2 regions of the Clostridium cylindrosporum DSM 605 genome follow, and region 2 is predicted to be linked to the other one. Evidence: riboswitches for the same ligand, from Rfam matches in the RefSeq annotation. Region 2 holds a riboswitch; the other holds the start of a gene.
The links. A riboswitch is a leader RNA that binds a small molecule or an ion and turns the genes downstream of it on or off. The one in region 2 is predicted to bind thiamine pyrophosphate.
Positions count from the first base shown of each region.

Region 1: linked by a shared signal. The riboswitch ahead of tenA (thiaminase II) and the one ahead of thiD (bifunctional hydroxymethylpyrimidine kinase/phosphomethylpyrimidine kinase) in region 2 are both predicted to bind thiamine pyrophosphate.

Region 1 is NZ_LFVU01000026.1:289,135-311,207, reverse strand. It holds gene CLCY_RS08400 (DUF421 domain-containing protein) at 1-576, opposite strand, end outside; gene CLCY_RS08395 (ABC transporter substrate-binding protein) at 769-1,776, opposite strand; gene CLCY_RS08390 (ABC transporter permease) at 1,776-2,516, opposite strand; gene CLCY_RS08385 (ABC transporter ATP-binding protein) at 2,513-3,277, opposite strand; gene tenA (thiaminase II) at 3,284-3,946, opposite strand; TPP riboswitch at 4,111-4,208, opposite strand; gene CLCY_RS08375 (YczE/YyaS/YitT family protein) at 4,261-4,959, opposite strand; gene CLCY_RS08370 (MarR family winged helix-turn-helix transcriptional regulator) at 4,971-5,378, opposite strand; gene queF (preQ(1) synthase) at 5,501-6,004, opposite strand; gene queC (7-cyano-7-deazaguanine synthase QueC) at 6,007-6,663, opposite strand; gene queE (putative 7-carboxy-7-deazaguanine synthase QueE) at 6,758-7,420, opposite strand; gene CLCY_RS08350 (6-pyruvoyl trahydropterin synthase family protein) at 7,423-7,851, opposite strand; gene CLCY_RS08345 (C40 family peptidase) at 8,183-8,869, opposite strand; gene CLCY_RS08340 (GGDEF domain-containing protein) at 9,143-10,705, opposite strand; gene CLCY_RS08335 (energy-coupling factor transporter transmembrane component T family protein) at 10,942-11,778, opposite strand; gene CLCY_RS08330 (ABC transporter ATP-binding protein) at 11,778-13,484, opposite strand; gene CLCY_RS08325 (ECF-type riboflavin transporter substrate-binding protein) at 13,548-14,096, opposite strand; gene CLCY_RS08320 (MFS transporter) at 14,300-15,733, opposite strand; gene CLCY_RS08315 (hypothetical protein) at 15,978-16,196, shown strand; gene CLCY_RS08310 (spore coat protein) at 16,198-16,488, shown strand; gene CLCY_RS08305 (chemotaxis protein CheX) at 16,587-17,048, opposite strand; gene CLCY_RS08300 (chemotaxis protein CheX) at 17,429-17,890, opposite strand; gene CLCY_RS08295 (chemotaxis protein CheX) at 17,890-18,366, opposite strand; gene CLCY_RS08290 (response regulator) at 18,374-18,742, opposite strand; gene CLCY_RS08285 (chemotaxis protein CheA) at 18,805-21,096, opposite strand; gene CLCY_RS08280 (CheR family methyltransferase) at 21,151-21,987, opposite strand.
Region 2 is NZ_LFVU01000002.1:94,965-107,229, forward strand. It holds gene CLCY_RS01035 (ribonuclease J) at 1-905, opposite strand, end outside; gene CLCY_RS01040 (DUF1232 domain-containing protein) at 993-1,664, opposite strand; gene CLCY_RS01045 (manganese efflux pump) at 1,850-2,470, shown strand; gene CLCY_RS01050 (ABC transporter permease) at 2,545-3,606, opposite strand; gene CLCY_RS01055 (ABC transporter ATP-binding protein) at 3,608-4,342, opposite strand; gene CLCY_RS01060 (TetR/AcrR family transcriptional regulator) at 4,367-5,050, opposite strand; gene CLCY_RS01065 (YhgE/Pip domain-containing protein) at 5,142-7,622, opposite strand; gene CLCY_RS01070 (YbaN family protein) at 7,801-8,184, opposite strand; gene thiE (thiamine phosphate synthase) at 8,315-8,932, opposite strand; gene thiM (hydroxyethylthiazole kinase) at 8,953-9,735, opposite strand; gene thiD (bifunctional hydroxymethylpyrimidine kinase/phosphomethylpyrimidine kinase) at 9,759-10,556, opposite strand; TPP riboswitch at 10,674-10,771, opposite strand; gene CLCY_RS01090 (APC family permease) at 10,916-12,241, opposite strand.

The DNA.
Region 1 (22,073 bases), on a different contig from region 2:
TATTTCTTTTAGATGGTCATATACTATGAAGCCATCAATGATTAACTCAATTTGAATTCCGGTATCTTTACCCTTTATATTCATATCTCCTAATGTAACTCCCATACTCTTAGCTTTAAGTAAAAAACTAACCTTTCCATTAGTCTCTAATATGGCATAATCTACATCTGAGATATTGAATACACCATTTAGTCTACACTCCTCAAGTAAATCGTTTATACTGAATTTTTCCTTCTTAAGATTCTTCTCAATTAAATTGCCATTTTGAATAAGAATTGTAGGAGTGCCTCCTAATATATTACGAAGCCTAACTCCCTTTAAGGAAATCTTAGAGACAATTAAGGCGAATACTGCATATACTACAAGGGCTATAACTCCATGAACATATGGTATACTCTCATCTACTGCAAATGATGCTGCTATAGAGCCTATAGAAATCCCTATAACATAATCAAAAAATGTTAAATTAGCAATATGCTTCTTACCCATAGCCCTACTAAGTAGGAATAAAACAACAACAGACACTACACTTCTAAGTATTATATCTAGGTCTCCTATGAAATTTGTATAACTCATAATAGCTCCTTGAAATTTGTTTAAATATATTATGTGTAGGTTTAGAAATGTTATCCATGGATATGGTCGTTTATCAGCACATAGAGTCCTGCAAGTAGTGGTGTTTAGGGTTAGTTACACTACTGCAACACAGCAGCTCAAATAAAAAACTGCTTACAATTCACATCATAAGCAGCTTTAAAAATTTATATTTTACTTATTTAATATATTAACAAACAAATCATCTGAACTTGGAATCTTATCTATTATTCCCTTTTCCTTTAGCCATTTAGCATTATCTTCCCAATGTTTCTTATCCTGTGATAAGAAAGGTTCTTCAACTGAATCCATTCCAGGTAGCAGGATTTTCATACTCTTCTTTTCTACAGATTCTGTTAGTGGGAAGTTATCCTTTTGTTGATTTTTAAGAAGTATTTCTAGAGCCTTATCTGGGTTTTTCTTCATGAATTCAAATCCCCTTTTAGCTCCTCTCATAAATTTTTCTAACTTTTCTCTATCATTATTAATGGTTTTATCATTAGCTACAAATATCATAGTATATTCCCTTGGCACTCCATAGTCTGAAGGATTTAAATAATTTACCTTGTATCCCTTATCTTCTAAAACCGGTACCTCATGATTTACAAGTGCTCCACTTACTGAATCTACTCTTTTAGTCATAATTGCTGATAACATTTCAAATCCTACATCTGTAAATTTAACTTTATTCGGATCACCACCATCTTGTTTTACCATAGTCCTTACGTATTCTTCATTTAGTGGATTTCCTGAATACCCAACATTTTTTCCTTCTAAATCCTTAGGTGATTTTATCTTTTTCTCATCTAAAGACATTAGAATACTTAATGATGAGTGAACCACAGCACCTACAGATTTTACAGGTATGTTTTCCTTAGCCTTACTCATTATAAGATTACTTGGATAGTCTATACCTAAGGTTGCTTTCCCAGCTGCTACTAAGCTCAGTCCATCTGTAGCATTAGATGGAAATTGTATATTTACCTTAATACCCTCATCTTCAAAATATCCATTTTCAATTGCAGCATATATAAAACTATGTATAGCATTTGGATACCAATCTAGTACCAAATTAACTTCTTCTAACTTCTTACCACTCTCTTTATTACTACTTGTATTGCTTGTCCCACAAGATGTAAACAGCAATGCAATAAAGATTACAAGTACTATAAATTTTTTCACTACTCATTCCTCCATGTTATTACTTTTCTTTCTATTACCCTTACTATACTTACAAATATAATAGCTATTAAGGATAATATAACTATAGGTGCAAATACCCCTGCTCCATCCAGCTGTGTCATCATTCTTTTACTAAGATAGCCAAGTCCGCTTTGAGACCCTAGCCATTCCCCTATTGCAGCACCTATAACTGCAAATGGTACTGATATTTTAAGGGCTGAAAAGAAGTATGGTAAAGATGATGGAATCCTTAGCTTTAAGAAAATATCCTTCTTAGTAGCACCGTATGTTATTAAAAGCTCTTCCATTTCCCTTTTAGTAGATGAAAGCCCATCAAAAACATTTACTGCTATAGGAAAAAAGGTTATTAATGTTGCAACTAAGACTTTACTCCATATTGTATATCCAAACCATAGTATAAATAGCGGCGCTAATGCAGTTATAGGTATAGTCTGTGTTGCAACTAAAATAGGATATACCGCATTTTTTATATTTTCATTAATACTCATAAGAACAGCTACTCCTACCCCTAGTAATATAGAAATTAAAAGACCTATAACCGTTACTGTTAAACTTGCTGACAAATGTACCGTAAATAATATTTCTCTTAGTTCCCATATCTTTACTAGTATCCTTGTAGGAGATGGCAATATAAACATTATGTTTATACTCCTAGCTACTGCTTCCCATATAATTAGAAGAATACTTGTGAGTATTATTGCTGGAGTGTACTTTCTCATATTTTCACCTTCTGTTTTAACTCATCTATAAGTTGTTCCTTAATCTTAACTAAGTCTTCCCTTGCTAACATATGCCTATTTCTAGGATAGTCTAAAGGAATTTCAATTTCTTTTAATTTACTTATAGGTTTATCTGTAACTACAAATATTCTACTTGATAAAAACATCGCTTCTTCTACGTCATGTGTTATGAAGATTATCGTTTTTTTAAGTTTAATCCACTGCTCCTGTAGCCACTCTTGTAGTGTAACCTTAGTAATTGCATCTAAAGCACTAAATGGTTCATCAAGTAGTAACAAGTTAGATCCTGTTAAAAGAGTTCTTAAAAAGGATACTCTTTGTCTCATACCTCCTGAAAGCTCCCTAGGATACTTGTTTTCACAATCCTCAAGCTTAAATATTTTTAGGTATTCCCTACCTCTTGATATAGCTTCTTTCTTAGGAACACCTTTAATTTCTAAAGGTAGACATGCATTTTCAAGGATAGTTCTCCATGGAATTAACAAATCTCTTTGAGGCATATAACCTACAGAATCCTTTCTACCTTCTACATCTTGATTATTGATTATAATTTCTCCATTACTAGCCTTTTCAAGCTTTGTTATAAGTCTAAACAATGTACTTTTTCCGCATCCACTTGGACCTATTATACTTACAAACTCTCCATTATTTATGTTTAGATTTAGTTTTTCTATTAAATTAAACTCTTCAGATTTGTATTTAAATGTAACATCGGAAAAATTCAATATACTACTTGTCACCTTTAGCTACATCTCCTTTTTATATGCCATGTTCCAAAAATCCATTTCGTATATACTTGATTTAATAAATATATCTAATAGATTCTTCTTTTCTTCCCCTGAAACATCTTTGCATATTTCATTTATGTAATCTATCCATTTGTTTGTAAATTCTGTATAACCTTCAGACTCGTAACTTTCTATCCAAGGCTTATAAAAATTATTATCTAAATTATTCTTATACTTTTCATAAAGCTTCTTTCCTATATAGTTATAACTCCATGTACATGGCATAACAGCCATAGCTATCTCCTTAATGTTCCCTTTAAGTGCAACTGACTGCATATAGCTTGTGTAGCTTAAGTTGGGAATTTCTATATCATATCTTTCAGCTTCCTCCTTGCTTATTCCAAAGTCTTTTAGATATTTTATATGTACAGCAGCTTCATCCTCTATGATTCCTTCTATCGCTTCATAGAAAAACTTCATTTCCTTAAGTCCATTTGCTTTAGTTATGCCTATTGCATAAACCTTTATGTATTCCTTTAAGTAGAGGTAGTCTTGAATGAGATAGTTCTTAAACTTTTCCCTATTAAGTATTCCTTCCCCTATCTCCTTTACAAAAGGATGTTCTAAATATCCATTCCAAATTTCATTTACTTCTTCAAATAAGTAATCAGTAAACTTCATTTTATTATCCCCTTTATTTTTATTGTTTTTTAATTTAAATCTAGTGTGCTACCCTCCTTTTTACAAATAAAAAACAGCTACCTACCTAATTGGTAAATAGCTGCAAAGGTGCACAAAAACAAATATAATCGAAAGTATGCTTAAATTTATGCATACCTTTAGTATTATATTTCATAAAGCTTTCCTACGCTGGCATTATCCAGATCAGGTACAAGGGTTAGTATTAAACCTCTCAGCCATATTGGCACCCCTAGCAAGTTATTTGGTTTTATATATACATTATATCTAAATTTTAAAACTTTTCCATATATTTTTTAATTACTTGTCTTAGGAAGCCTAGTTAATTGCTTCATCCAAAATCTTAATGATGCTTGCATTACTGGCCCTACTAATGGTACTGATAAAAATGTACCTATTGCAACTGGTCCACCTATTAACCATCCTATTGTTAGAGCTGATATTTCAAGTATAGTTCTAGCCAGTCTAACAGAAATTGAAAATCTCTTTGATAAATAAAGTGTCATTCCGTCCCTTGGTCCTGCCCCTACCTTAGATGCTACATACATTCCTGATCCTGTTCCCATGAGAACAATACCAATTAGTAGAAGTATGCTTCTTGGTAGTATTTCTGTAAAATTAGGTATAAATCCTAGGTCTAGTATAAGATTTAGAAAGTAACCAACTATTAATATATTTAATATACTTCCTATAGCTGGCTTTTCCCTCTCAAGAATACAAGTAGTTAAAACCATGATTATACCTACTATTTGAACCCATCTACCTACAGATAAACCACTTAAATTAGAAAGTCCTATGTGAAGAACATCCCATGTAGCCACTCCAAGATTCGCTGTAATTGAGGTTGCAGCACCTAGTGCTAAGACAAATATTCCTCCTACAAATACCATAACTCTAATTATATATGCCAATGCAGTTTCTTTGTGTGTATCAACTATATCACTATTCTTCTTTTCCTTGTTATCATCTATTATCTCATTACTTTTTTCTTCCATAGTTATCTCCCCTATTCTAGGTTTTTCATCATTTGAAGTAAAACCTTTTTAAATATTTCTAATTCTTCTTTATCTATGTTTTGCATAGCCTCTTGTTCTAGATTATATGATTCTGCACTCCATTTAGGAAACATTTCATAGGCCTTATCTGTTAAACTAATAAGCCTTTGCCTTTTATCCTTCCCTTCTCCTCTAATTATCCAGCCCATTTCTTCCATTCTACTTAATGTTCTAGTAATAGTTGGGGCCTCAACGCAAAGATATTGACACAGTTCAACCTGTGTACACTCTCCCCTTTGGTATAAATATAATATGATTCCCCATTGAGAAGTGTACAATCCATGTGGAGATATCCTCTCATTTAGTCTTTTATTAAAATACCTAGCTAATTGATTTGCTCTATGTCCATATAAATCCAACTTTATTCACCTCTTAAAATAGTTACCTAGGTAAGTATATACCCTAAACTAAGATTTATCAAGGAGTTAAACTACCTAATATACTAAAAGTTCCCTAAGGGCATAATCCTTAGGGAACAGTATTATCTATTATCTACTTTTTCAGGATACATATCATGATTCATTAGTCTGTAGTTTGCCATTTCCTCATACTTAGTACCTGGCTTTCCATAGTTGCAATATGGGTCTATACTTATTCCTCCCCTTGGAGTGAACTTTCCCCATACCTCTATATATTTAGGGTCCATTAACTTAATTAGGTCCTTCATGATTATATTCATACAATCCTCATGGAAATCTCCATGGTTTCTAAAGCTAAATAGATATAACTTCAAAGACTTACTTTCTACCATTTTAATTGATGGTATATAGCTTATATATATAGTTGCAAAATCTGGTTGACCTGTTATTGGGCATAGACTTGTAAACTCTGGACAATTAAACTTTACAAAGTAGTCGTTATTAGGATGCTTATTATCAAAGGCTTCTAGTATATCTGGGTTATATCCAAAATCATACTTTGTTCCTTGATTTCCAAGTAGTGTTATGTTATCTAATTCTGATTCTTTTCTTCCACTGTGACTCATAACTATTTCTCCTTCTTATCTTCTAAGTATTTATTTAGTCCATTGTTACGAAGTATGCAAGATGGACATTCCTTGCACCCATCCCCTATTATCCCATTGTAGCATGTAAGTGTCTTTTCTCTTACATAGTCAAGTTTTCCGAACTTATCCGCCATCTCCCAAGTTTGGGCCTTATCTAGCCACATTAAAGGTGTATGAACTACAAAATCATAGTCCATAGCTAGGTTTAGTGTAACATTTAGGGACTTTATGAACACGTCTCTACAGTCAGGATATCCACTAAAGTCTGTTTCACATACCCCTGTTACTATATGCTTTGCACCTTTAACCTTAGCTAACACACCTGCGAATGTTAAAAACAGCATGTTTCGCCCTTCAACAAAGGTTGATGGAAGCTCTCCATCCTCACCTTTTTCTATCTTTATATCATCACGAGTTAGTGCATTTGGGGCTAATTGATTAAGAAGTTCCATATCAAGTATATGATGTTCAACCCCAAGTTCCTTTGCAATATCCTTTGCGCAATCTATTTCTAAACTATGTTTTTGGTTATAGTTAAATGTAACCGCTATTACCTCATCAAATTCCTTAAGTGCCCAAAACAAACATGTAGTAGAATCCTGTCCACCACTAAATACAACTACCGCTTTCTTATTCATATCTCCTATCCTTTCTATCCGATAACTACTTGTTCCTGGATAACAATCTCTAAGAATCAAGTGAGTAAAAACTCCCTTGATTCAAGATCTTTGTTTATACTCCTCTAGCATCCTTATCCCATATAACCTTATGCAGCTGAACCTGAAGCCTAACTTCATTAAGCTTCTTCTCCTTCATAAAATCTACAATTGTCTCCATTTCAATCTCCCCTAAAACAGGGCTAAAGTAAACTAAGCATTTAGATGTTAATTCATGTTCTTTAATAATGCTATATGCTACATCTAAATCCTCACGACTTCCTACTACAAACTTATACACATCATCTATTTCAACACTTTTTAGATTTCCTGTGTTCATGCGATTTGTCATTCCGCTTTTAGGTAGCTTATAATCAACTATAAAACTTATATTTTGAAACCTTTCCTTAAAAGGTAATATATCAATAGACCCGTTAGTTTCTATATGAACTACTAAATCACTATCTTTATTAAGCATATCAAGAAGGTTTTCAATTCCATCTTGAATTAATGGCTCTCCACCTGTTAATGTAACATTTCTAGCTCCATTTCCCTTTATATAATCATAGATATCTCTAGCTGATAAAACCTCACTTATATTATACCTATCCCATGAATAGGTAGTATCACACCATGAACATCTTAGATTACAATTAAAAAATCTTATAAATGTAGCAAGTTCTCCAGAAGTTGGACCTTCTCCATCAACAGATAAAAATTTTTCTATTATATTAAACATTTTTATTCCTCCGTATATATGCAGCTATTTGTTGGCGTTTCAAATAGTTCTACTTCATAAATCTTAAATCCCTTAGACTTTAGTCTATTAAAAACATCCCTAGACATTTCCTCAGCTGTTGTTCTGTATGGTACAAAGACAATGTCAAAGTTATTTGGAAGCACCTCTAGCTTTGCAGCAAGCTCTCTCCCTTCTTCATTATCCTCTATAAGAAGCTTATGGTCAAAGTCCTCTGCAATCTCCTTTAATGCCTTTTTAAAATTTGTAAAGTCATCAACCATTCCTCTACATTGTCCAGATTCCTGCAACGTCTCTGACTTTAATGTTGCAACTAGTCTATATCTATGCCCATGTATATTTGCACACTTTCCTTCATATCCACATAGATAATGTGCCATGTCAAATCCTACTTCACTTTTTATCTTAAACATAATTATTTCTCCTTAAACTAAAAAAGGTTTATATTCCTGCTAAACTAGTGCAAAAATATAAACCTTAAGTAATTTCACTTAAAATTTTTGCCTAGTTTTATTTATAGACAGGATGGTCTAACGAACTGTCTGTTATTTTTTTATTTTTCTAATAAAAAAGGTTTGTTTATTACACAAAACTAGTATAATAAACAAACCTTAAGTATTCTTACTTAAAATTTTTGCCTAGTTTTTTTTAAGGACAGGATGGTCTAAATGAACTGTCCATTATTTATAATTTACATTATGTATTCTAACACATTAGAATATTATATTCAAATGCTTATTTCTGTTAGATAATATCCTTTGACCAAAGATAGGCCTTATTCCAGTATGTTGTATTTATACTAGTTTTCTGTACTACAGACCCTGCTCTTGGAGCGTGTATCATTTGTCCGCTTCCTACATAAATACCAACATGACTTACACGTCCTGTGCCATTTGTACTAGAAAATACTAAATCACCTGGCTTTAAGTTTGAACGCTTTACGGTTGTCCCCATTTTTGATTGTTCTGCTGATGTTCTAGGAGCCTTAATATCACCTGCATTTTTATACACGTATGTAACAAGTCCCGAGCAATCAAAAGACCTAGGACCTTGTGCTCCCCATACATAAGGCTTTCCAATTTGTGCCTTAGCTAGCTTTACTATTTTATCACGTTTAACCTTTTCAGCTTCTTCTTTACTTACTTGGCTATTTAACTTAACATACTTTGAGCTAACCCATCCGTACTTATTACTACTTAGCTTTATCTTATACCATCCACTTTGCTGACCTACTATTTGAAAGTTAGCTCCCTTAGAAACTGTGGATATTACATTTCCACTTTCAATCTTTGGAGTTTTTCTAACATTTAATCCCCCAACAGTAATAGTAGCAGTTTTATTAATTAAACTAACCCCACTTGCAAATACGCTGGAGCAAGTTAACATTATCATTATTGCAGCCATAGGTATTAACTTCTTAATCTTTAACATGTGTAATTTCCCCCTTAAAAACTTGTAACCCTTTTGTAACTTCCTATATTTTATCACGTAACTATATACATATTGTGTAGAATTTTAATTTTATTATATAAAACTTATAAAGTTTTATCAACAAATTTAACCATAGTAAGATAAAAATTTATCATATATCCATTATTATACTTTACTTATTATGTATACCCTATAAATATATCGGATATATAGGACAAAACTGTAATATTTTTTGTATATATAATGGAATATATGGTATATTATTCACAGGAGCTAAACAACACTTTCCTTATCCATTTTATCACAATAAAGGCTATATGTGTTTTTTCCTTTCTCCTTAGAGTGATACATTGCCGCATCTGCATGCTTAATTATACTCTCATAATCATTACCATCAATTGGATAAATGGCAATTCCAATACTACATGTAATATGTAAACAATGTCCATTTAAATCCATACATCTGCTTAAATCACTAATTATTTTATTAGCAGTGTTTTTAACATCTATCTTATCCTCTACACCATTAATTATAATCGCAAACTCATCTCCACCTTGCCTACAAACAATTCCCCTTCTATCAACACTATCCTCTATACGTTTTGCAGCAATCTGAAGAAGTAAATCACCACAGGAATGACCAAATGTATCGTTAACATATTTGAATCTATCTAAGTCTATAAACATTACCGCTATCATACTATTATCTTTTCTATTAGAATTCATTAAGCTTCGAAGTCTATTTTCGAAAAATCTTCTATTAGGCAAATTAGTTAAATAATCATAAAATGCCAAATGAAAAAGTTCCTCTGTCCTCTCTACTACCTTTGTTTCCAAGGTTTCATTTAGTGCTTTTAGCTTTTTAATTAAAGCTTTGTTTTGAAGATTTATTGTTACTTGTCGTATATTAATTAGGATTATACTTATACCGGAGCAAATCCACACTACTATATCTTCTTTTATAAAAAGTAAAACAAATAGTAATATCACACTCATTCCTGGTAAAAAAAACATGAATCTGAATACTTTATTATATTCTATTGTTTGATTTTCAGATATATATTCATTCCCTGATTCTTTCCTAAACTTTAACCCTGCACTACTTAATAAAAATGCAAACATCGACCATAAAGGGTCTATACGACTTCCTGTAAAATAACTCCCAGTTGTCTGTAGATAGCAATAGGCTGAATTAGCAATAAGCAGAACAAAGAAAGCTGCTGCAATCATAGACATACTTTTCTTTTCATCACGTAGGTCCTTTAAGAATAGATAACAGGTTAATATAAATAAAATCCCAATATCCACTACAGGATATATAATATAGAAGGTTAAATCTAAAAAGTTCGTAACTTCTACTTTAATAATATTAGGTAATATTACATAAACCCAGGTTAAAGCAACTGCTATACATACTACTGTCATAGTGTCTAGTATTAATAGCAGGGTAGGATATTTATTTATTTTATTATGAAACTTATAAACTAGGGAAATTAAAAATATCACTGCTGATAATGTCCAGAAAAAATGTTCCCATCCTGCAGTAGGTACTTTTACCCCCAAAATCATCTCATAGTAATCCACTACCACTTGCCCCATAAGGTTTACTATAGAACCTATTGAGAGAATAAGCCAGAAGTAACTCTTTTTACTGCATTCTTTTTTATAAGTATATATAAGACATGCTGCTGCAACTAAAAGAGGAATAGTTTGAAATATATTAGATATAAAATTAAAATATAAGTTTTCATTAAAAAATGTTATCCAAAGATAATATAATACTATGTATAAAGCCATCGAGGCATAAATCGATGTCTTAGGATTATTGTTCTTCATTTGTAAATCCTCCTAAAGCATATTGCTTAAATCAATTTCACTTATATTATCGTATACTTAATTATAGAGGAAAAGTGTTTATGACAATCTTTTAACATGAACTATTTAAAGCTTTAGGCTTTATATTCGCTATATGTATCATTGAATTTATCTTTAATATAGTAAAACACTGCAATTTAAAAGAATAAGAATGGAGGAACTCTTATTTGAATTCCTCCATCCTCAAAATAATATATTTACTTAACAAAAGGATTATAAAATCTATTTCCATCATAAAAAGTTACTATAAATGATAATATGAGTACTATAATAACAATAATTAGTGTAATAATATCAAGCTTTCTAAGGGGTTTCTCAGCATACCATGTACGCTTCTTATTCTTTCCAAACCCTCTTAGCTGCATTGCATTAGATATTACATCTATTCTATTTATACTTGATATTATTAAAGGAAGTAGTATTGTTGCTGAATTTTTAAGCCTTCTATGAAACTTATCCTTTTTACTAAGTTCTACTCCCTTAGCCTGCTGGGCCTTAGATATATTGTAGTAATCTTTTTGTATGTCTGGAATATATCTTAATGCTATAGCAACTGCATACCCTACCTTATAACTTACACCTATTCTATTTAAACTTGATGCAAATTCACTAGGGTCTGTTGCTAAAATAAATAATAATGCCACAGGGATTACCGCAAGATACTTTAACATAAAGTTAAACATATAAAATAATTGTTCTAGTGTAATAGTATAATTCCCAATAATGTGTAAAACCTCATGCCTTGTTCCATATACCTTGACACCATGTTCAGGGGAGAATATATATATTGCAATTATATTCATGATTATTAAAACAGCCATAAATGTTAAAGCAACTTTAACTTCCTTAAACTTAATCTTGGAAACTCTAAAAAGTACCAAACTAATTATAAACATACTTAGAAGTACAGGGGTATCATAGGTAAACATTGCAGCTATGCTCCAAAGCAGGAAAAAAACTAACTTTGTAGCACCTGTAAGATTATGAATAATTGAATCTTTTTTTATATAGGAAAGTGTTACACTACCTGCCATTACCCTCTCACCTGCCTATCATAATGTATGAACTTCTTTATAAATTCCTTAGGATCTGATATATTACATTTCTCTGCTAGATTAAATAGTGAAGTTTCCTTTAAATTAGCTTTTTCTATAATCTCATGATTAGTTAGAATTTCTACAGGTGTATTGTCGGCTATAATCTCACCATCTGAAAAAACCAAAACCCTTGATATATATTCAAGCATAAGGTGCATATCATGTGTAATCATAATAACCGTAACCCCCTCAGAATTTAGTCTTTTCAAAAATTCCATAAACTCTGTATAATGACGAAAATCCTGACCTGCTGTAGGTTCATCTAATATAATAATCTCGGGATTTGTTACTAATATACTAGCTATAGTAACTCTTTTCTTCTGTCCAAAACTAAGGGCTGAAATAGGCCAATTACGGAATTCATATAAACCACAGACCTTTAATGTATCCTCTACCCTTTTCTTTACTTCCTCTTCACTAATTCCCTGTGCATAAAGCACAAGTGCAACCTCATCAAATATCATGCTTTTAGAAATCATTTGATTAGGGTTTTGCATTACATATCCTATATGCTTTGCCTTCTCTTTAATGTCCTCATTTGATATATCATTATCATTTAGGTGTATTTCTCCAGTAAAGTTAGACTCAAAGCCACATATAACCTTTGCAAGTGTACTTTTCCCAGCACCGTTACATCCTACAATACCTAGCATTTCACCTTTATGCACCTTAAAGCTTATTTGCTTTAATATATTCTTATCCATGTTATAGTTAAATGATATATCCTTAAGTTCTAGTAAGACTTTATCTTTTCTTGGACTTTCAGATAATTGTACACCGTAGCACCAATTTTGAACCTTTTTCTTGTTATCATCATCTATACTAATAGAATCTATTCCACTTGGATTTATATCCTTAGTAATTGGGCACCCTGCATACTTTAATGCAGATAGATATAAAGGTTCCCTTATTCCAGCATTAACTAAGAAGCAACTTGATAAAAGTTCATCTGGTGACATATCAGCTTTAATAATTCCATTTTCCAAAAGTATAATACGGTCTACTTCTTTATATAATACTTCTTCAAGTCTATGCTCTATAATAACTACAGTAGAGCTTCTTTGTTTCATTATCTCATCAATGAGTTCAATTGTTTTCTTCCCAGTAGCTGGGTCTAGACTTGCAAGAGGTTCATCAAATAATAGAATCTTTACATCTCCTACTATAACCCCTGCCATAGATACTCTTTGCTTTTGACCCCCTGATAAATCATGTGGAGAAACCTCTAGGTAATCCTCCATACTAACTATTTTTGCAGTAACCTTTGTTTTACCTATTAACTCGTCTCTATCTATAAGGTCATTTTCAAGGGTAAATGCAATGTCCTCCCCAACTGTTAAGCCAATGAACTGCCCATCGGTATCCTGAAGTACTGTACCTACATCTTTACTAATATCGAACAAAGTCATGTTTTTAGTATCATTTCCATTAATTCTAAAAACTCCACTCATATCTCCTTTATAACTATGAGGTATAAGTCCATTTATACAATGTGCAAGTGTACTCTTACCACTACCTGAAGCCCCAGCTATTAATACTTTTTCACCTTCATATATAGTTAGGTCAATATTACGTAATGTTGGTTCAGCCTGTGATAAATACTTAAAAGTAAAGTCTTTAAATTCTATTATTGGTTTCTTCATTTAATATCTCCTAATTATGCTCTTTGATTAATAGATAAAAAATATTATCTTAGGGCTATAGGCTTATTGTTCAATGTGTAAACTTCCCTTTTTCACCTTTGTCTTTGAAAAGGCTACTAAAAGTATAGTCCCTATAATTGCAGTAGTTGCAGTATTTGATAATCCTGCAAAGGCTCCCTGTGCAAATACCTTATCTATTGGTTCACCATATATAAGAATATCAAGTCCAGGTGCAACTAACATCCAAGCTACAGCATGTCCACATATTTGAGATAAATTAAAAGCAATAATTCCCTTTAGTCCAAGACTTTTTGTTTCTAGATCAATAATATTCTTTCCTAATCCAACAACTAAACCAAATATTCCTGATGCTAGTATCCAACTCCACCATGGTGCACCCCAGGAGAGGTCTACCAGTGTATGCCCAATTATACCAATTAAAAAACCTGCAATAGGTCCAAATAATAATGCAAATAGTCCTAAAACAGCATATTGGATATTGATGCTTGTATCTGGTATAGGACTTGGAATAGCAACAAATCTTCCAAGTACGAAAAATAGAGCTGCCCCTATACCTATGGCAACCATAGTTTTAATGTCTAGTTTCTTCATAATTATCCTCCTTTAAATAGAATTAAATCATGTAAAATATTTCCTATTATTCCAAGGTACTTTATATGATTTAACTTCTATGATACTAACGCAAAAATTAAATGTCAATATATAAATATATTGACATTTAATTCTTTTTCTGGATATTAATTTTTCATTAACAATATAGAATTTAATTATAGATTAAGTCTCGAAGCAAAGGTCTAACTATTGGATAAATTTCTATGCCTTTTTTTATATAACCTATATGCAGTAAATACTACTCCAATGAAGCATATAACTGCTGTTGTCATATATACAAATCTCATTCCATATATGAATACATCTTCCCTTCCCTTAATATAATCCGCCACTTTATAGCCTATTTTATGACTCATTCTACTATAAAGAAGTGCGGTGGCAATTGATGCACCAAAAACCATACCTAGGTTTCTAACTAATGCATTAATACTTCCTGCAATTCCAAGTTTATTCTTTGGTACCATAGACATTACTAAGGAGTTATTAGGTGATTGGAATAATCCATTTCCAATTGATAATACTGAAATATAGATTATTATAGTTACTAAACTTGAACTTTCATTTAACATACTCATTAAAACTAATGCTGTAGTTGTTAAAAATAAACCTAGACAGGATATAGACTCAGATCCTACCTTATCTGAAATATAGCCACTTATAGGAGCTATTAGTGAAACAATTATTGGAGATATAAACATAATAAGTCCTGTAGATGCAGGTGAAAATTTTAATACATCTTGAAGATAAAAAGGCTGAACTATATTTACACATATAATGGCTATATATGAAGTAAATGCACAAAACAAACTTATAGAGAATAACTTATTCTTAAATATTTCTAATTCAATTAATGGATTACTAGTTTTCTTTTCAAATTTAACATAGATAATACTAGATATTATTACAACAACAAATCCTGCAATAATAATTGGATTATCATATCCTAGCTGTTCTCCCTTCATTATAGAGAAGAATAATACAACTATAACAATTGCAAATAATAATGCTCCTTTTATATCAAGTTTTTCATCAAGCTTTCTTTGCATCTTTGGAAGAATTTTAATAGCAAGTAAAAATGTTATTATCCCAACAGGAACATTTATTAAGAATATATAATGCCAACTTAGAAAGGAAACAATAAATCCTCCTAAAGGCGAGCCTACCATACTTCCTATAGCAACAAAGGTAGCAGATATACCAAGTGCCCTTCCTCTTTCATTAGCTGGAAAAATTTCAGTTATTATTCCTTGATTATTCGCCATTGCTGCTGCTGCACCAATACCTTGAACTATTCTTGAAAATACTAAAAATGATATTGAACTTGAAATGCCACAAAGAAGTGAACCAATAGTAAACAAACAAATACCAAAGTTAAACATCGTTGTCTTTCCCTTAATATCACCGAGTCTTCCAAAAATTATAATCGTAGCTGAAATTACAATCAAATAACTTGTTACAACCCAGCCAATTGACGCCATTCCTACAGAAAGCTTTTTCGCCATAATAGGAAGTGCTACATTTACTATACTTGCATCTAAGGATGCCATAAATGGTAGAACTACTAATATAAATAGAATTGACCATCGTTTTTTATATGTATTATCTAAACTCTGCATATTCACTCCTCCATTTAATAATTATATTTATATTATATTTTAGCATGTATACTCAGAATACCTTATTATATATTTCCACTAAAACTTATTATTAACCATTCCCTTGTCTTTTAGCAATTCCAAGGATAATCATATAATTACAAATAAGTTCCTATTATTATAATTATTACACGACATAATTTGACCTTTATTTCACATACTAAGAGTGTTGTAAATATTAATAATGAAATTAGAGGTGAATTATATGAGAAGACTTACTGAAGCTGAAGTACTATCACTATCTGGACTACTTAAGATGGAAAATGACGGACTAACAGTTGCTAAGGCTATGCAAGCATTAATCAAAGACGATGACCTTAAAAGACAAGCTGAAGCTGGTATCCTTGCAACAGAGTGTAGAATAAATGGAATCCAACAATTCATTAACGAAAACCAAGTTACATTTACAAAGGAGGTACTATAATATGGCTTCTTTCATTACAAATAGAATTAAAGATACTATGGAAATAACTGATGATGTTATAGCAACTAGTATGATAGCTAGTGCTTCTGCTGGTGCAGGAGCATACCTAAGTGCTGGTATGACTTCTACTACTCCAGAACTTAGAGCAATATATCTAGGAAACCTAACACAAGTTCTAGGAGGGCATTCTGCTCTTACAGAACTAATAGTAAAAAAAGAATGGGCGAAACCTTATAGTGCACCTACTGAACAATTACTAGATGTTTATAACAAGTCTAAGGATAGAATTTAATTAGTTAAATAAAATCTCTATCATAAAAATAGTCTGTGAATCCTCTTTGTAGAAATTATCTATAAAGAGGTCACAGACCTTTTTTAGAAAGTTATATTTTAAACCTTAAGACCAATGTTTACTTCAAATTCTCCAATAGATGTATCCATATTAACACTAATTACTTCATTTTTACTTATCATAAGATGTACATCTTTTCCAAATATCATTGAAGGTGTTGATATATCTACACTGCATCCATTCTCACCCATAATCGTTGCTGCATTACCTGTAATCATATTAGTAAGTTCACTTACTGCACTTCTTCCCATCTCATCTATCTCATCAATAGACATTCCCATCATCATAGCGGATATAACCTTTTTAGCTGTATCCTCAGACATACAGTAGGATACATTCCCCTTTAAATCTCCTATAAGCCCTATTATAGATGTTACTTCCTTACCTACAAACATTTCCTCTTTTTTCTTAATCCCTGAAACCTTAATATCTGTTATACCAAACTGCCCAAGTACACTTTTCATAGAATCTAAAAATGGATCAATATTTTTTATATCCATATATTCCTCCTACTTTTCACATACACATATTACAAATAAAACTCACTTTAATTATTCAAATAATTTCCTATAATATATTTTACACCTAACCTCACTGAATGGTGCATAAATACCTTTAGATGAAAAACTTTCTTAGAGAATTTCTTTAATAATATATTATTTTATTTTCAATATTCTGTAATATATGCTAATTTATACATTTATCGTACATTACTTCAGAATTATTTATAAACTTTACCCAAACTTATAATAATATTTTCAAAGAATTAATTCATTCTCTATCTAACCAAAGAAAATATATATTAAAACACCCCTTTGACATTTCTGTCAAAGGGGTGTTTTGCCCTAAGAATATAATTATTTATATTCCTGCATGTAATCTAAATCTCTAAGCCTATATTTACTTCAAATTCTCCAATTGATGTATCCATAATTACACTTATTGTATCAACTGTACTAATAATAAAATACATATCTCTACCAAATACCATAGATGGTGTAGTTATATCTATACTACGACCATTTTCACACATACTAGTAATTGCATTTCCTGTAATCATATTAGTAAGTTCCCCTACTGCACTTCTTCCTATCTCATCTATCTCTTCAATACACATCCCCATCATCATAGCTGAAATAACCTTTTTTGCAGTATCCTCTGACATACAATAGGATACATTTCCCTTTAAGTCACCTACTATCCCGATAATAGCGCTAACTTCCTTTTCTACAAGCATTTTTTCTTTTCTAGATAAATCCGCAACCTTAATATCCGTTACACCAAACTGTTCAAGTATGCCTTTTAATGAGTCTAAAAAAGGATTAATATTCTTTACATCCATTAATCTAGCCCTCCTTCAAAGGCTATGTTTATTTTAAGTTTACCATATGGTGATATATACATCTCTGATATGGAGTTAATCTTCGGAATAGAAACCACTGCACCTTTTCCCGCAAATACAACTGGTGGAGCAAGTCTCAACTTAAGTTTTAAATCATTATTTAGTTGAGTTATTGCACTACCCGCTATTATGTTATTTAATTCTGAAACTGAGGCTAATACCATATCTTCTCTTTCATCACTAAACTCTTCTCCTGTAATACATTTTGCAATACTTATAGCAAGATTTGCCTCCATATCTAAAAGAAGTCTTCCCTTTAGCTCCCCAGTATATGAAACAATACTTGAAACTCCATATGATACTATGCTATCAGAGTCCTCATTAATTTCCTTTTCAGCTTCAATTTTAATTCCAATCATTTGATCAAAAATTTCAAGTATATTAACCGTAAAAGCTTCTATTAATTTTCTATCCATCACTTTTTTACCCCTTTAAAATATTTCTTACAGCTTCAAGCATTTCATCTTCTTTAAAAGGCTTCTTTAAAAAATGTTTTACCCCTATTCCCTTTGCTTCACTCATTACCTCTTCATCTCCCATTGCACTAAGCATAAGTATATTTGCATTAGGATTAATATTCATTATTTCCCTAGATGCACAAAGTCCATCCATAATAGGCATAGTTATATCCATTGTAATTAAATCTGGATTTAATTCATTAAACTGTTCTATACCTTGCTTTCCATTTTTAGCACATCCACACACCACAAATCCATTAGGTTCTAATGCTCTCTTTATTATGCTATGTATCATTGGAGAATCATCTACTATTAAAATTCTATTACTTTCCATATATAATCCCCTTTTTGTAACTTATTTTTTATTAATTGCTTTATATAAACATACAAGTTCTTTTAATATGCTGCCATTTTCATAATGTCCCCAGCATTTAGTATAAGTACTACTTGTCCATCTCCTAAAATCGTTGAACCTGAAATACCAGGAATGTTAGCAAGATAATCTATTAATGGCTTTATTACAAATTCCTGTTCACTAACTAACTTGTCTACTACAATTCCAACTTTATCTACTCCGTTAGAAATTATAACTATGTTCAATTCTTCATTTACAACTGAACCTTGTCCAATATTTAAAATCCTACTTAACCACTCTATACCAATTACATCTCCTCGAAGATGAGTAAAGTGCTTTTTCCCAAATTCATAAATATTATTATTATTAATTTTTACAGTTTCAACTACGTTTTCGATAGGTATTATATAAGTCTGACCTTGACTTCCAACTAAAAGCCCTCTAGAAATAGCTAAGGTTAAAGGTAGTTTTATTGTTATTTTAGTTCCCTTATCTACCTCGCTATCAATACTTATAGTTCCACTAATACTTGTAATATTACTTTTAACAACGTCCATACCTACCCCTCTACCTGATATTTCTGTTACCTTTTTTGCGGTACTAAATCCAGGTATAAATATCAAACTAAGTATTTGACTTTTGCTTAACTTGTTTGCATCACTAACACTAACAAAACCTTTTTCAATAGCTTTTTGCTTTATTTCCTCATGGTCTATTCCCTTACCATCATCCTCTACTTCAATATAAACGTATTTGTTTTTGTTGTATGCTCTTAAAAATATTGTTCCTATTTCATTCTTTCCTTTACTTCTTCTCTTTTCTGAACTTTCAATACCATGGTCAGCTGAATTTCTTATTATATGAACAAGTGGATCACTTATTTGTTCAATGATTGTTTTGTCTATTTCTGTTGTTTCTCCCTCTGTTATTAAATTAATCTTTTTATTACTAACCTGAGAAACATCTCTGATAATCCTTGGCATTTTCTGAAATACATTTTTTATTTCTATCATTCGAATTGACATAATAGCATTTTGAAGTTCATCGGATATTCTATTAACTGAGCCTCCAATTTCCTTAACTTCCTTAGCAAGTTCTGGAATGTCATATTCTATACTTAACTTTTTAGCTAGATGCATAAATGAATTTTTGGTTATCATTAACTCCCCAATCATATTCATCATATTATCTATCTTATCCTGATTAACTCTTATACTCTGTAAGCTAGTATCTCTTTTTAAATTATCACTTGCTACATTGTTTACTACTTCGTTTTTTGTAGATTCTTCACTTAAATCTCTTTTATCTGATGATTCTAATCCTTGCTCTAGGATTTTATTTATCTTACTTAAAATTGAATCCTTAGGTAAATTAGTTGACTCATTATTATTAATAATACTAACGCAGGCCTTTAAGTAATCAACAACCTCATAACTTAAATCTACCATTTCCTTTGTAAATATAATTAATTTATCTCTAAACATCACAAGTAAAGACTCAAATGAATGGGTTACTTGGGATATATTTTTTGCAATAGATAAGATAGGGTTTACCGCTGTTAAAACACTTAACAGTACCCCAATTCCTCCCTTGGTGCTATGTATACTTCTAAACATATTATTCATAGCATCACTATCATCACTGTCTTTATCAAGTTTAACTAAGTACTCACTTTCGATTCTTTCTAAATGCTCGAAAGTTTCCTCAACAAACTGATCCTTAATCTCTTTTAAAACCGTATTTTTAAATTCATCAGATTCCAAAATATCAACAGAATTTTCATCATGGAGATTGGTAGTACTTTTATCACTTATTTCATTATTATCATCTGAAGTTAGATTATTAGATTCTATAGTTAATTCACCTATGTCCTTAGGATTTTTATTAATATCAACAATTTCCTGAATTTTTGTTATAAGCTCATCTACTTTATCTTCATTATCTAATACAACTTGGAAATTGTCCTCTGACTTACTATCATCTATATCTTTAATTTTAGATCTAATATCATATATAAGTCCTCCAAGCAAGTCTATTCCCTCTATTAGATTATCAATTATATTTCTACTAATTTGGATTTTTTTCTTTCTTAAACTATCTAATGTATTTTCAATTGAATGACTTAACTTCGTAATACATACAAGCCCTAGAAAGGATGAGCCTCCCTTTATACTGTGAACCATTCTAAATACGTCATTTATTATTTCTTCACTTTTTTCTGTGTTTGCTTCAAGGTTAAGTAATCCTTCTTCTAAGGCATCTAAGTATTCTACTGCTTCCTCTATATATGAATTTAATATGTCTAAGTCCCTGTTTTCAAAAATATAAGTCATTTTATACACGCCCTTTTCCAACAAGTTCTTCTATTGTAGTACTAATTTATACTATTATTTATGTAATTGTTTTGAATAAACAATAGTATCTCCAATTTTTTGTGCTTTATAGCTAGATGAAATTCTAGCAATTGATTCAGAATGACCAAGAAAAATAAATCCCCCAGGACTTAAACTATGGTAAAGGGCTTCCACTACCTTTTTTCTTGATTCAGTACTAAAATATATAAGTACATTTCTGCAAAATATAAAATCACAATTACCTATTTTAAATATTTCATCTGAGTTAAACAAATTTAACCTTTTAAACTCTACATACTTTTTAACCTTTAAATCAATATGGTATCTATCACCTTTCACTGTAAAATACTTAACTAAATATTCCTGTGGCATTTCCCTCATTGCCCTATCATCATATATGCCTTTTTTAGCAGCATCAAGAACCTTATTATTTATATCTGAAGCAATAATTTTAATATCCCAAACCTCTGGCTTATCAAGCATTTCAAGCAAAATTATTGCAAGTGTATAGGCTTCCTCTCCTGTTGCACATGCAGCACTCCATATTTTTATACTATAATCTTTTTTTCTTTCCTTTTCCTTAACTATAATAGGAAGTACATCCTCTGCAAAATTTCTTAGCTGTGGAAAGTCTCTAAAAAAGTATGTTTCATTTACAGTTAATTCATTAATTAATTTATAAAATTCTTTTTCATTTGGAGAAAATCTTATAAAGTGATAATACTCTAAAAAATCACTAATATTTATATCCTCCATACAGTTTTCTATTCTTTTTTCAACAAAGTACTTTTTATTAAGTTCATATGAAAGACCTGTCTTGCTGTAGATTAAGTCGGTATATTTCTTGTAAAGGACATCATCTAATTTCATATTTACACTTCCAATCTAGTAATAGCTCAGTAAACACATTAGCTAATCTTCTAATTATTATTTTCTGTTCTTTTATCGCCATAAAC
Region 2 (12,265 bases):
ATAGATTCACCTTGGCTTCCTGTGGTTATTATTGTTACTTCTTCGCTTTTATGATCTGTTAGTTCGTCTATATCTAACTTATATTCCTCTGGAAGATGTAAATAACCAAGTTCAATTGCTACATTAGATATATTTTCCATACTCCTACCATTAAATGCAACTTTTCTTCCATACTTAATTGAAGCATCAATAATTTGCTGCATTCTATGGATGTTGGATGCAAATGTAGCAACTATAACTCTACCCTCTGCCTTAGAAAAAATCCTACTTAGTGTTTCACCAATTTTCCTTTCTGATATTGTATATCCCTTTCTCTCTACGTTAGTACTGTCTGCCATAAGAAGCAGTACTCCTTCCCTACCAAGGGCTGAAATTCTATCAAAGTCCATAACTAAGCCATCAATTGGAGTATAATCCACCTTAAAATCCCCTGTGTGTAGTATTACTCCTACTGGTGTATGAATAGCTAATGAGCAAGAATCAGCAATACTATGTGTATTTCTTATAAACTCAACACTTAAAAATTCTAAATTTACAGTGTCTGAAACTTTAACATCATATAACTTTGCTACATCAAGCATTTCATGTTCTTTAAGTTTTGTTTTTATTAATCCAAGTGCCAGTTTTGTTCCATATACAGGAACATTAATCTGTTTTAAAATATATGGTAATGCACCAATATGATCCTCATGTCCATGTGTTATAAAAAATCCTTTAACCTTATCCTTGTTATCAAGTAAGTAACTTACATCAGGTATTATAAGGTCTACACCATACATCTCCTCATCTGGAAAAGCAACACCACAATCAATTACAATAATTTCATTTTTATATTCAATAACTGTCATATTTTTCCCTATTTCTCCTAGTCCACCTAAGGGAATCACTTTAACATTATCATTCATTATCGCTATTTCTCCTTTAAAACATAATATACTCTAATGTTATTATTCCTAATAAATCTAAAATATATAACACTACAACTCTATTTATTATTTATCTTCTATACTATCCATAGAATTAAGTACTATTTTCATAGCGATAAAATCGTCTAAAAAACCAATAGGAACTATAAAATCAGGCAGGACATCTGTTGAAGTTATAAAGTATAAAAGCGCACTTCCTGTTAATATAATTTCTCTTAAAGAAGTATTCTTGGAACAAAATCTTTGATACATATGCGTTAACTTCTCTAGAAATGCACCACTTCCATTAAGATTAGTTAATTTTTTCTCAAAGTTTTCATATATAATATTTTTACCCTCAGTAGTTTTTGCATATTCCTCATATTTTTTAAGTTCAAAGGATATAGTCTTTTTAAGTTCACTATTCTCTGGTAGTTCTATCATCTTTAATAGGGATTCCAATTCATCATAATTTTCATCAAAACAGTAAGTTCCTTTATCCCTCATACAAATCTTATTATCCACCTTAGATAAATTGTATCCAGCAGCTTGCAAAAGGACTTCTAAAGAAATATTAAGTGCCTTTGAAAACCTATCTAAGTGATTCATATTAGCTTTCTGCTTATTATTTATTATTCTAGATATAGTAGCTTTATCAATTTCAGTTTTAATACTTAGCTTACCAATTGATAATGAATTTTCTTCTAATAAACTCTTCAAAATAGTACCTAACTTCCCATTATCATTTCTATCCTCCACTTTATCCACTCCTTATAGCCTTAAAGTTTTAATCTTAATTAAATATATGAGTTACATAAGATATAAGTTCTACTAATTCATCTATTTTGTTGAGATATTGCTAACAATGTGTTGACGTAACTGTAACACTTTACATATTTCTTAATAAAATAGATTAATAAAATATTTAAAGGAGTGAAATGAAAATGCTCGAATCTATTCTTCTTGTTTCCCTTTTATGTGTTGACTCATTTGTTGTAAGCTTTGGATACGGTACAAACAATATTAAACTGCCTATAAAGTCGATAAATATAATTACACTTGTATCCTCCTTAGTTCTTGGTATATCCTTATTCTTAGGTTCTATTATAAGCAGGATACTAACCCCTTCCATAACCTTAGCTATCTGTTTTTCTATTTTATTTCTAATAGGTTCTTTAAGATTATTTGAAAGCATATTAAAATCATATCTTAGAAGAAAATCAATTAACTCTAGAAACTATACATTTAATATTTTTGATGTGAAATTTAATATTGATATGTCTGTCGCTAAGGAGTGTTTAGATAGGAATAAAACGAAAATTGTAGGTGTAAAAGAAGCCTTTTCTATTGCATTAGCTTGTTCCCTTGATGGAATGGCTATTGGCTTTGGAGCTGCCTTAGTTGGTATTAACTATATTGAAGTTATAATATTATCTTTTATATTTAATACAATTGTACTGATACTTGGTAGCTTTATAGGCCGAAAAATTAATGAAAAGATAAGTTTAAACCTATCGTGGATTAGTGGACTTCTCCTAATTATAATAGCATTTATGAAGCTATAGCAGTAATACTTGTAAATAAAAAAGGTATAGAAAAAACTCTATACCCTTTAATTAATTTATTTATGACTTACTTGCTATATTCTTCTATATTTTTTAAGTACTAAGGAATTTAATATAATAAAGACTAACGTATACCCAATTAAAACAACTATATCTAGATATATATCCTTTAAACTTGCTCCTCTTATAGCTATACTTCTTAAGGCATCAGCACCATAAGTTAATGGAAATACCTTCGATAGTATACTCACCCATAAAGGAGCTTCCCTTAAGGAGAATAATCCGCAGAATAGTATTTGTGGAACAATTACTATTGGAATAAACTGTATAAGCTGAAATTCATTTTTAGCAAATGCGGATAAAAATGTTCCAAGTGACAAGGATACAGCTGCTAAAAGAACATTTACTATTAATATAGAAAGGAAACTGCCTTCTATAATTAGGTTTAATCCATATATCATAAATAGTTGTATAACAAGGGTTTGAATTAAAACAAAAAATCCAAAGCCCCAAAAGTATCCAAATACTATTTCTATTCTTTTTATAGGTGTTGCAAGGAGCCTATCTAGTGTTCCACTTATCCTTTCTCTTAGAAAAGCTATTCCAGCCATTAGGAATACAAAAAAGAATATAAAGAATCCCATCATCATAGGTGCAATAGAATCAAATAATGACATATTTTCATTTCCGTTAATATACTGAAATTCAATTTCTATTGGTTTAATTTTAAGCTTTGAGTACTTCATTACATCAGAAACTATTTCTTTAGTATAATTTGAAGTTGACTCTAGTATGCTTTTTTTAACTACTCCATTTATATCTGTTTCTGAACCCTCTAAACTAACCTTTAAACCCCCATTTGCAAATTCTACAATTCCATCTATCTCTCTATTTTTAAGTTTATTAAATGATAAGTATCTATCCTTTACAGCAACTATATCAGCCTTTTTTTCAAGTTCTGATTTTACCTTTGAAGGTAAGTTAATAATTTCTAATTTCGGTCTACTTAGTGAGGAATTCAATATTACATTTAATAAAAATATAACAAAGATTGGGGCAACAATCAAAAGTCCAAGTGAACGTTTATCTCCTTTTATTTGTTTTATTATTCTTTTTGCAACAGTAAAGCTTCTCATACTATATTTCCTCCCTTGAAGTACTAAAATATAAAAATGCTTCATCAATATTATCTGCATTAGATATTTTCATTAACTCCTTAGGACTACCATCAGCTATAATTTTTCCATCTCTTATCAAGGATAGTCTGTCACAGTTATAGGCTTCATCCATTACATGTGTAGTAACAATAATTGTTCCCCCAAGGGATTTAATTCTTTTAAACTCATTCCAAAAGTTTTTTCTAAGTAAAGGGTCTATTCCTACTGTTGGTTCATCAAGTATTAATAGTATTGGATTGTGAAGTAATGATATTGCAAGGGATAGTCTTCTTTTCATTCCCCCTGAAAAATTTTTAACTAACTTTTTCTTATTATTAATTAGATCAACGAGCTCTAGAACCTCATCAGCTCTTTCCTTAGCTATCTTTCCTTTTATTCCATATAACTCAGCAAAAAACAATATATTATCAAGTGCACTTAAATCATCATACAATGCATCGCTTTGTGCCATATATCCAATACTTTGTACAACCTCAAGTGAGGGAATTTTATATCCTAGTACCACAACTTCACCTTGAGATGCCTTTACCATTCCCATTATACTTTTTATTAAAGTGGTTTTACCAGATCCTGATGGGCCAAGTAGTCCTATGATTTCCCCCTTTGGAATCTCTAAGCTGATATTATCTAAAATAATATTTTTATCATATGAAACCTGGAGATTTGAAATACTAACAACACTTTCTTTTTCCATGTTCATTCCTTCTTTCAAAATATTTTATATATTTTCTTTGGCAATTCCATAAAGAACTACATCAATCATCTTTCTCATTTCCTCCTCCTTATTTTCCCATACCAAATACTCTGAAACTAGGTCATTGAAAATAATAAACCCAATTAATGAGCTAATAATACTTCTTGAAATAAGGCTTTTATCTATATTTCTAAAATTATTATTTTCTATATTTCCTTCCACAAACCTATCTATTAATTTCGTTAATTTCGGAAATATTTCCTCCTTTAAGATCTCAAATAATTCTTCAAAGTACATAGCCTCCACTAAAATTGTTTTAAGTAAAGGATAATTACAGCTAATAATTTTCAATCTATATACTAACAGTCTACTCATTTCATTACATAAATTTTCTCCACAACTTTCAAGCTTATTTTTTTCATAGTGTAATTCAAGAAAAGGAGTTAAAAAATCTATACTTATTGGAACAAGTAGACCAAACAGTAGATCCTTTTTAGATTTATAGTAATTAAAAATGGTTCCCTCAGACACATTCGCCTCTCTAGCAATATCGCTTATTCTACTTCCTCGAAACCCTTTTTGGGAAAATACTTTTATCGCAGAATCAAGTATTTGTTTCTGTGTCTTTGAAATATTAATTTCATACTTACATTGATTATTGAGAAAATCCCTTAAATCTCTAGAATTATATATTTTTTCATTATACATTCTCTCTTCCTCCTAAAAGCAAATTTAAATCTACTTGAAAAATAAACCCTAGGGTATAATCCTAGGGTTTATTAGTAAGAGTATTATTTAACTATTTAGTATTTAATTCTTCACTTACCTTCCCAACAGAATGCTTTCTTCCTTCTATAACTTCTTGTAGTCTTTCACCTACATTTTTGAATACAATAGTTATTGTTAAGAATACAAGCATAATTATTCCTAGTATTAGGGCATCCTTTCCAATCAAGGAATAATCTATTGTAGTTGCAGAAATTACTTCCCTTAATATTTCAACGCTATAGGTAAATGGCATATAAGGGTGTAATGCCTTAAATATGTTTGGCAATACCTCTATTGGGTATGTTCCAGAACATGAAGTTAACTGTAATATTAGAAGTACTATACTTAATAATCTTCCTGCATCTCCAAATAGGGATATTAAACATTGTACAATTGAAACAAATACTAGTGAGAAAAATATTAGAACTCCAAAATACGCAAATAAGTTTGTTGGCTTTAATCCTAATTTTAATAATGCAAATCCAAGTAAAAGTGCCTGCATAATACCTACAAATCCAAATGATAAGAACTTACCAAAAACCTTATTAAACTTAGATGTGTTTAAATCATCATCTGTCTTTGATGATATTACAAAGAACATCATAATTGCTCCTACCCAAAGTGATAGAGACATAAAATATGGGGCAAATCCTGTTCCGTAATTTGCTACTTTATTAGTAGGTGCCTTTACTACTTCAACAGGTTTTGAAACAAATTCTCCCATTGTTTTTGATGAATTTACAAGTCCAGATTTAATTTCATTTGAACCATCCTTTAGCTTATCTGAAAGCTCCTTAGAACCGTCATAAAGCTTTCCTACTCCATCCTTTAATTCTGGAATTTTGCTACCTAGTTCACTTACACCTGAGTTTAATTTAGTTTGTCCATCAAGTAATACCCCTGACCCTGTCATCATTTGTTTAGATCCATTATATAGTGCACCTACCCCTTCAGTAAGTTGCACAGAACTTCCTTTCAGTTCTTTAAGCCCTCCATTAATTTGACCTGCACCATTATTCAGCTTACTTATTCCGCTGTTTAATGTAGTCATATTATCTGAAACAGCCTTTAATCCACTTCCAAAAGAACCTGGATTTTTCTCATTAAGTCCTGCCTCAAGAGCATCAAGCCCTGTACTTATTTTACTCACACCAGAGCTTATAGCACCTAAATTGCCTGCGAGCTTTGTTGTTGCATCAGCATACTGGCTTACCTTATCTGTGTAGTTTTGAACACCATTATTATATTCATTAAAACTTGAACTTAAACTTTCTGTTCCTTGCTTTAATTTTTCAAGCTTTACCTTAGCATCTTTATTAGCTTCATTATATGCTTGTAGCTTTTGAAGTGCCGATTCTATATCTTTTTTATCTCCAGTTTCTATAGCCCTTTGAAGATCCTCTGATACTGAATTCATTACCTTAGATGAAGTTGATACACCACTTATTAAATCATCAACTCCGCTTTTAACTTTACCATATCCATTTAAAAGTTCATTTGAAGACTTTGATATTTTTTCTCCTCCATCTTTAAGAGCTGATGATGCACCTTCTAAGCCCTCTGTTTTTCCTTTAGAACTTCCTGATAAAGCACTATTTAATTGATCAGCACCTTCTTTAAGTTGATTCACTACTGGATAAATACTTGCATTAAATGAATCGTAAAGCTTTTTACTACCTTGTGAAAGCTTATTTGATCCACTTCCTGCAGACTCTAAACCATTTTTCAATTCATTTGAACCATCATATAACTTATCTACCCCTGTGTTTAGCATTGGTATCTTATTATTCATTTGTCCTAGTCCATCACTAACTTGTGATATTGCTAAATTTAGCTTTAACTGTCCATCATATAGTTTATTTGATCCATCTTGTAATTTATTAACACCATCTGAAAGCTGAGGTGTTTTGTCATTTAACTTACTTATTCCATCATATAACTTCCCACTTCCATCTGCTGCACTAGTAAGTCCATCCTTTACATCGTACAGTTTATCAAATGATCCAGTTACATAATTATCTGTAACACTTTCAATAATATTTCTTTTTAATTCTTCCTCAACCTTTGCGCTAATTTGAGAAGCTAAGTAATTTTTCTTTTCATTACATACTAATTTTAAATTAGCTACTTGAGGTTTTCCTTCCTTTGCAGAAATAATCTTTTGTGAGAAGTCTTCAGGTATTACAAATTTAGCATAATATTTATTTCCTGCAACTCCTTGATCTGCATCTTTTTCTCCCGTAAATCTCCAGCCTACATCTGTATTATCTTTAAGGTCATTAATCATATCCTTACCATAGTTTACAGTATCTCCATCTAGTTTTGCTCCCTTGTCTAAGTTTACAACTGCAACTGGCATTTCATTTAATCTGCTGTAAGGATCCCAAAAAGCATCTAAATATAGTAAAGAATATAAAAGTGGAACAACTATTATTGCTATTACTGACACTCTTATTATTCTGTTTTGTAAAATACTTTTTATGTCCTTACCTGCTACTTGTAGAAAATTCATATCCTCACCTTCCTTATTTAGTTTTTGTACTGAGTAGTCAGTATAATATATAATATATACCTTTTTCAAAAAATATCAAGTGAAATTTTGTTAATTTTTTAAAAATCTATATAATTTAATCAAACAGGTATTCTAGAAATAATAAAAAAAGCCACATAAAATGTGGCTTTAAATAGGCTTAATTATTTTCTAATTTAATAGTTTTTATCTTGAATATAAAGTAATATAACTTTACTATTATAACAAGTAAAAGTATCAATGTTACTACAGGCTTATTTACCAATAACATTGATACTATAATCATAGTATCTGCAAATATTAATATTATTATCTTTCTTTTAAGTGTCATTGACTTTTCTCTTATAAATTCTTCTAAATGCTTCTTATAGATTTTACTACCTTTAAACCAAATGTTTATCTTTTCTGATCCTCTAACAAAACAAAAGGATGAAAGAAGTAAAAATGGTGTTGTAGGCAGTATAGGTAGTACTATTCCTATAAACCCAAGTATTAATGATATAATTCCTACTGTCACATATATTATTTTTTTAAATCTACTCAATTTATCCCCCTACTACTTAATACAATATTTTATAATTAATATACTATTTACCTTACTACAATTATAATATATCAAAAATCAAAAGTAGAGTGTTTTAAACTTATAAGTTTATAATCACCCTACCTTATAATCAATTATCTAATTTTTTTATCCAAGCTTGACATTCACTTTTAATATTAGCCGCCCCTAATATAGCTGATATTACTGCATATCCTTCAATATCGTAAGGCTTTAAAATATCAATATTATTTAAAGTTAAACCGCCTATAGCGACAATAGGTATATTTACATTGCTTTTTATTGACTCTAAAGTTTCAAGGGAAACATCCTTTGCATCCTTTTTTGTTTTAGTGCCAAATACAGCACCTACACCTACATAGTCTGCACCGTTTTCTTCAGCCTCTATTGCCTCCTCTAGGGTTCTAGCTGAAACACCTAGTAACTTATCTTCTCCAATAAGCTTTCTAACTTCATTTGCTGGCAAATCACTTTGTCCAATATGTACACCATCAGCACTGCAAATAAGCGCTATATCTACTCTATCATTTATTATGAACTTAACATTGTATCTATTAGTTAACTCTCGAAGCTTAATGGCCTTCTCTAGAAATTCTTTACCTGATGCATCCTTCTCTCTAAGTTGTAGTGTAGTTACTCCACCTTTTAGTGCCTCTTCTATACAATTATAAAAATCTCTCCCATTTAATATACTAGAGTCTGTTACTAAATATAGATTAAAATATTTCATTTTATACTCTTAACCTTTCGCTACTCATCTATTTTACTAAGTTCTTTTAATTTATCTTCTGTTAAATCATATACACTATTCATTAGACTTTCTTTAAAACTTCCTATGGATGGATTTTCAGTATCTGCTATCTCACCACTTAAAGACATAGTAATAACTCCCATAGCTGCACAGCCTAATACATCCTTTGATGCTCCTAAATAACTTCCTATTAAGCTGGCGCTCATGCATCCAGTTCCAGTAATGCTTTTAAGTTTACTTGTTCCATTAAGTATTTTAATTACCTTTTCCCCATTTGTAATAAGATCCACTTTCCCAGTAGCAACTACTACACATTCAAGCTTTTTTGAAACTTTTTTTATTATATCTGAAATATCTTCTTCATTATCAAAAGAATCAACACCTTTTCCTCTAACATCAAAGCCACCGATATGCTTTATTTCAGATATATTTCCCTTAATAACATCAAACTTAACTTCATTTAATAATCTACTTGTAAATTCACTTCTTGTTTTTGTTGCAAATACACCTACTGGATCAAGAATCACTGGCTTATTATACTTATTTGCAGCTATTCCTGCTTTAACAAATAAATCCAGATGTGATGAATTCATAGTTCCTATATTTATTACAACAGAGTTTGATATACTTACTATTTCTTCTACCTCTTCATATGAATAACTCATTAAAGGACTAGCACCAATTGCAAGTGTAATATTAGCACAATCATTTATTGTTACCTCATTTGTATAATGAAGAACTAGTGGATTTATCTCCTTCACCTTATTTATTAATTGAAACATTGTAATTCCCCCTTTTAAAACATCTATCTCTCAAAGTTATGAAAATGATGTACAGGTCCAACACCATGTCCTATATCAAAACTTCTCTTTATCGCTTCAGTTATATAGTCCTTACTAAGCCCTACAGCCTTTTCTATAGAATATCCAAGGGCTAAATATGATGCTATTGCTGATGATAATGTGCATCCTGTACCATGGGTGTTTTTCCTATCTAGTCTTTCAGAAGTAAATCTTTCTATGATATCCTCTCCTATTAAAAGGTCAACTGCATCTCCTTGTAGGTGTCCCCCCTTCATAAGAACATATTTAGGTCCCATTTTAAGAATTGCTTCCCCAGCTTCTTTCATATCATCTAATGAGTTTATTTTTACTCCTGTTATTTCTTCAGCCTCTAATACATTTGGTGTAACTATAAATGCCTCTGGAATAAGATATTTTACTAGATTTTGTTTTGCTTCCACTTTAAGAAGGTAATATCCACTTTTAGATATCATAACTGGGTCAACAACTAGATATTTAGGTTTGTATTTTTTAAGTGATTCAACTATTTCAAGTATTATTTCAGGACTTGAAACCATTCCTATTTTAACCGCAACTGGAGGTATATCCTCACATACCACTTCTATTTGTTTCCTTATTATTTCATTTGATAATTCCTCAACCAAGAACACTCCCTGAGTATTTTGGGCTGTTATTGCGGTAATGACACTCATTCCATATGTTCCAATAGCGCTAAATGTTTTAAGGTCTGCTTGCACTCCAGCTCCTCCTGAAGAGTCTGATCCTGCAATAGTTAAAGTCGGAATTTTATAATTACTCATTTTAATCCTCCCTTCAAAATAAAAAGCAGCTATAATCCTAGCTTGGATATAGCTGCAAATGTATGCACATATAAAATACACTAAACATATATGAATTTAACATATGTTAATGAATCCTATAAATTCAAGTAGCTTTCCTACGCTGGTATTATCCAGATCAGGTACAAGGGTTGATAAATTATCTCTCAGCCATTTTGGCACCCCTAGCAAATTATTTAATTTATGCTTTAATTATATCCCAATTAATTGATTTTTCAAAAAGTATTTTTATATTTATGTTAATTAATATAAATATAAAAAGGTCTTAATGAAAACATACGTTTCATTAAGACCTTTTAAAAAGTACTATTTAGTAAATATTAATTTTCACCACATTTATTTTTATGATAGTTATATACATAAAATGGTATTCCAACTAACATTAAAATGAAGCCCCACATAACTATCTCAGCGCCTGATCCATATATAGTCCATATAGTATAAACAAATGCTAATAATGGAACAATTGCTTTCTTTATAAATATCTTAATATCAAACTTTTCCTTACCATTAAACATTAAGAACATTTCTGCAGCAGCTGTTAATAGGTAAATAGGTAAAAATGATAATGTTGCTAGTATAGTTATAAACGTAAAGGCTGCAACCATACTCTTTTGATAATTCATAACAAGTAGTATGTTTACAAGAACTGATCCAATAATTAATGAGTTAGTAGGAGTATTATACTTTGAATGTAGCTTCCCGAAAAACTTAGGGAATACTCCATCTTCTCCTGCAGCAAAGGCTACACGAGCTGTAGATAATAACCAACCCATTGTTGTTCCTAAAATACATATAACAATTGCTATTGTAAGAGGTTTTCCAATGGAGCTACCAAGTGTTAATGATAATATATCTGTAAATGGTGCTGTACTCTTTGCTAGCTGATCGTTTGGCATTGCCCCAATACTTACAACACTGATTAACATATAAATCACAGCTGTTATAATAATACCGTAAATTGTACTTTTTCTTACATTTTTCTCTGGGTTTTTAATTTCTCCTGCTGTTACGGCAGCGCTTTCTAAACCAACAAATGCCCATAATGTTGAAGTAGCTGCAAGTGGAATTGTACTTAATCCCTTACCAGCTGGCATTAATGGTGTAAAGTTACTTGAGTCAAAACTAAAGAATGCTATAATAACAAATAGTCCAAAGAAACAAATTTTAAATGCAGTAGCAAATGCCTGGAACTTTCCTGCTTGCTTTACATTTACAATGTTAATAATAGTAAAAATCCATAATACCGCACTTGAATAAATTATTGAATATAATGGGTTATTTAATGCTGGTATTAATGCAGCGCTATAACTTGTAAGCGCAACTACTATAGCAGCATTTCCAATCCAAGAACCATTCCAATAAAGCCATGCACATAAGAATCCTGTAAAGTCCCCAAATGCTACTTTAGTATACTGATATGCACCACCTGTTTGTGGATACTTTGAACCTAAATTAGCAAATGAAATTGCTATAAGTATTGAACCCCCTGCTGTAAGAACCCAAGCAATTAATGTAGCAAGTGGTCCTGATAATTGTGCCAGTGTAGCTGGAAGCATAAATACACCTGAGCCTATCATGTTTCCACACACAAGCATCGTAGCTACGAATAAACTAATCTCTTTTTTTAATCCTTTGCTTTCCATATTCCTCTCCTATTTTTAGGTAAA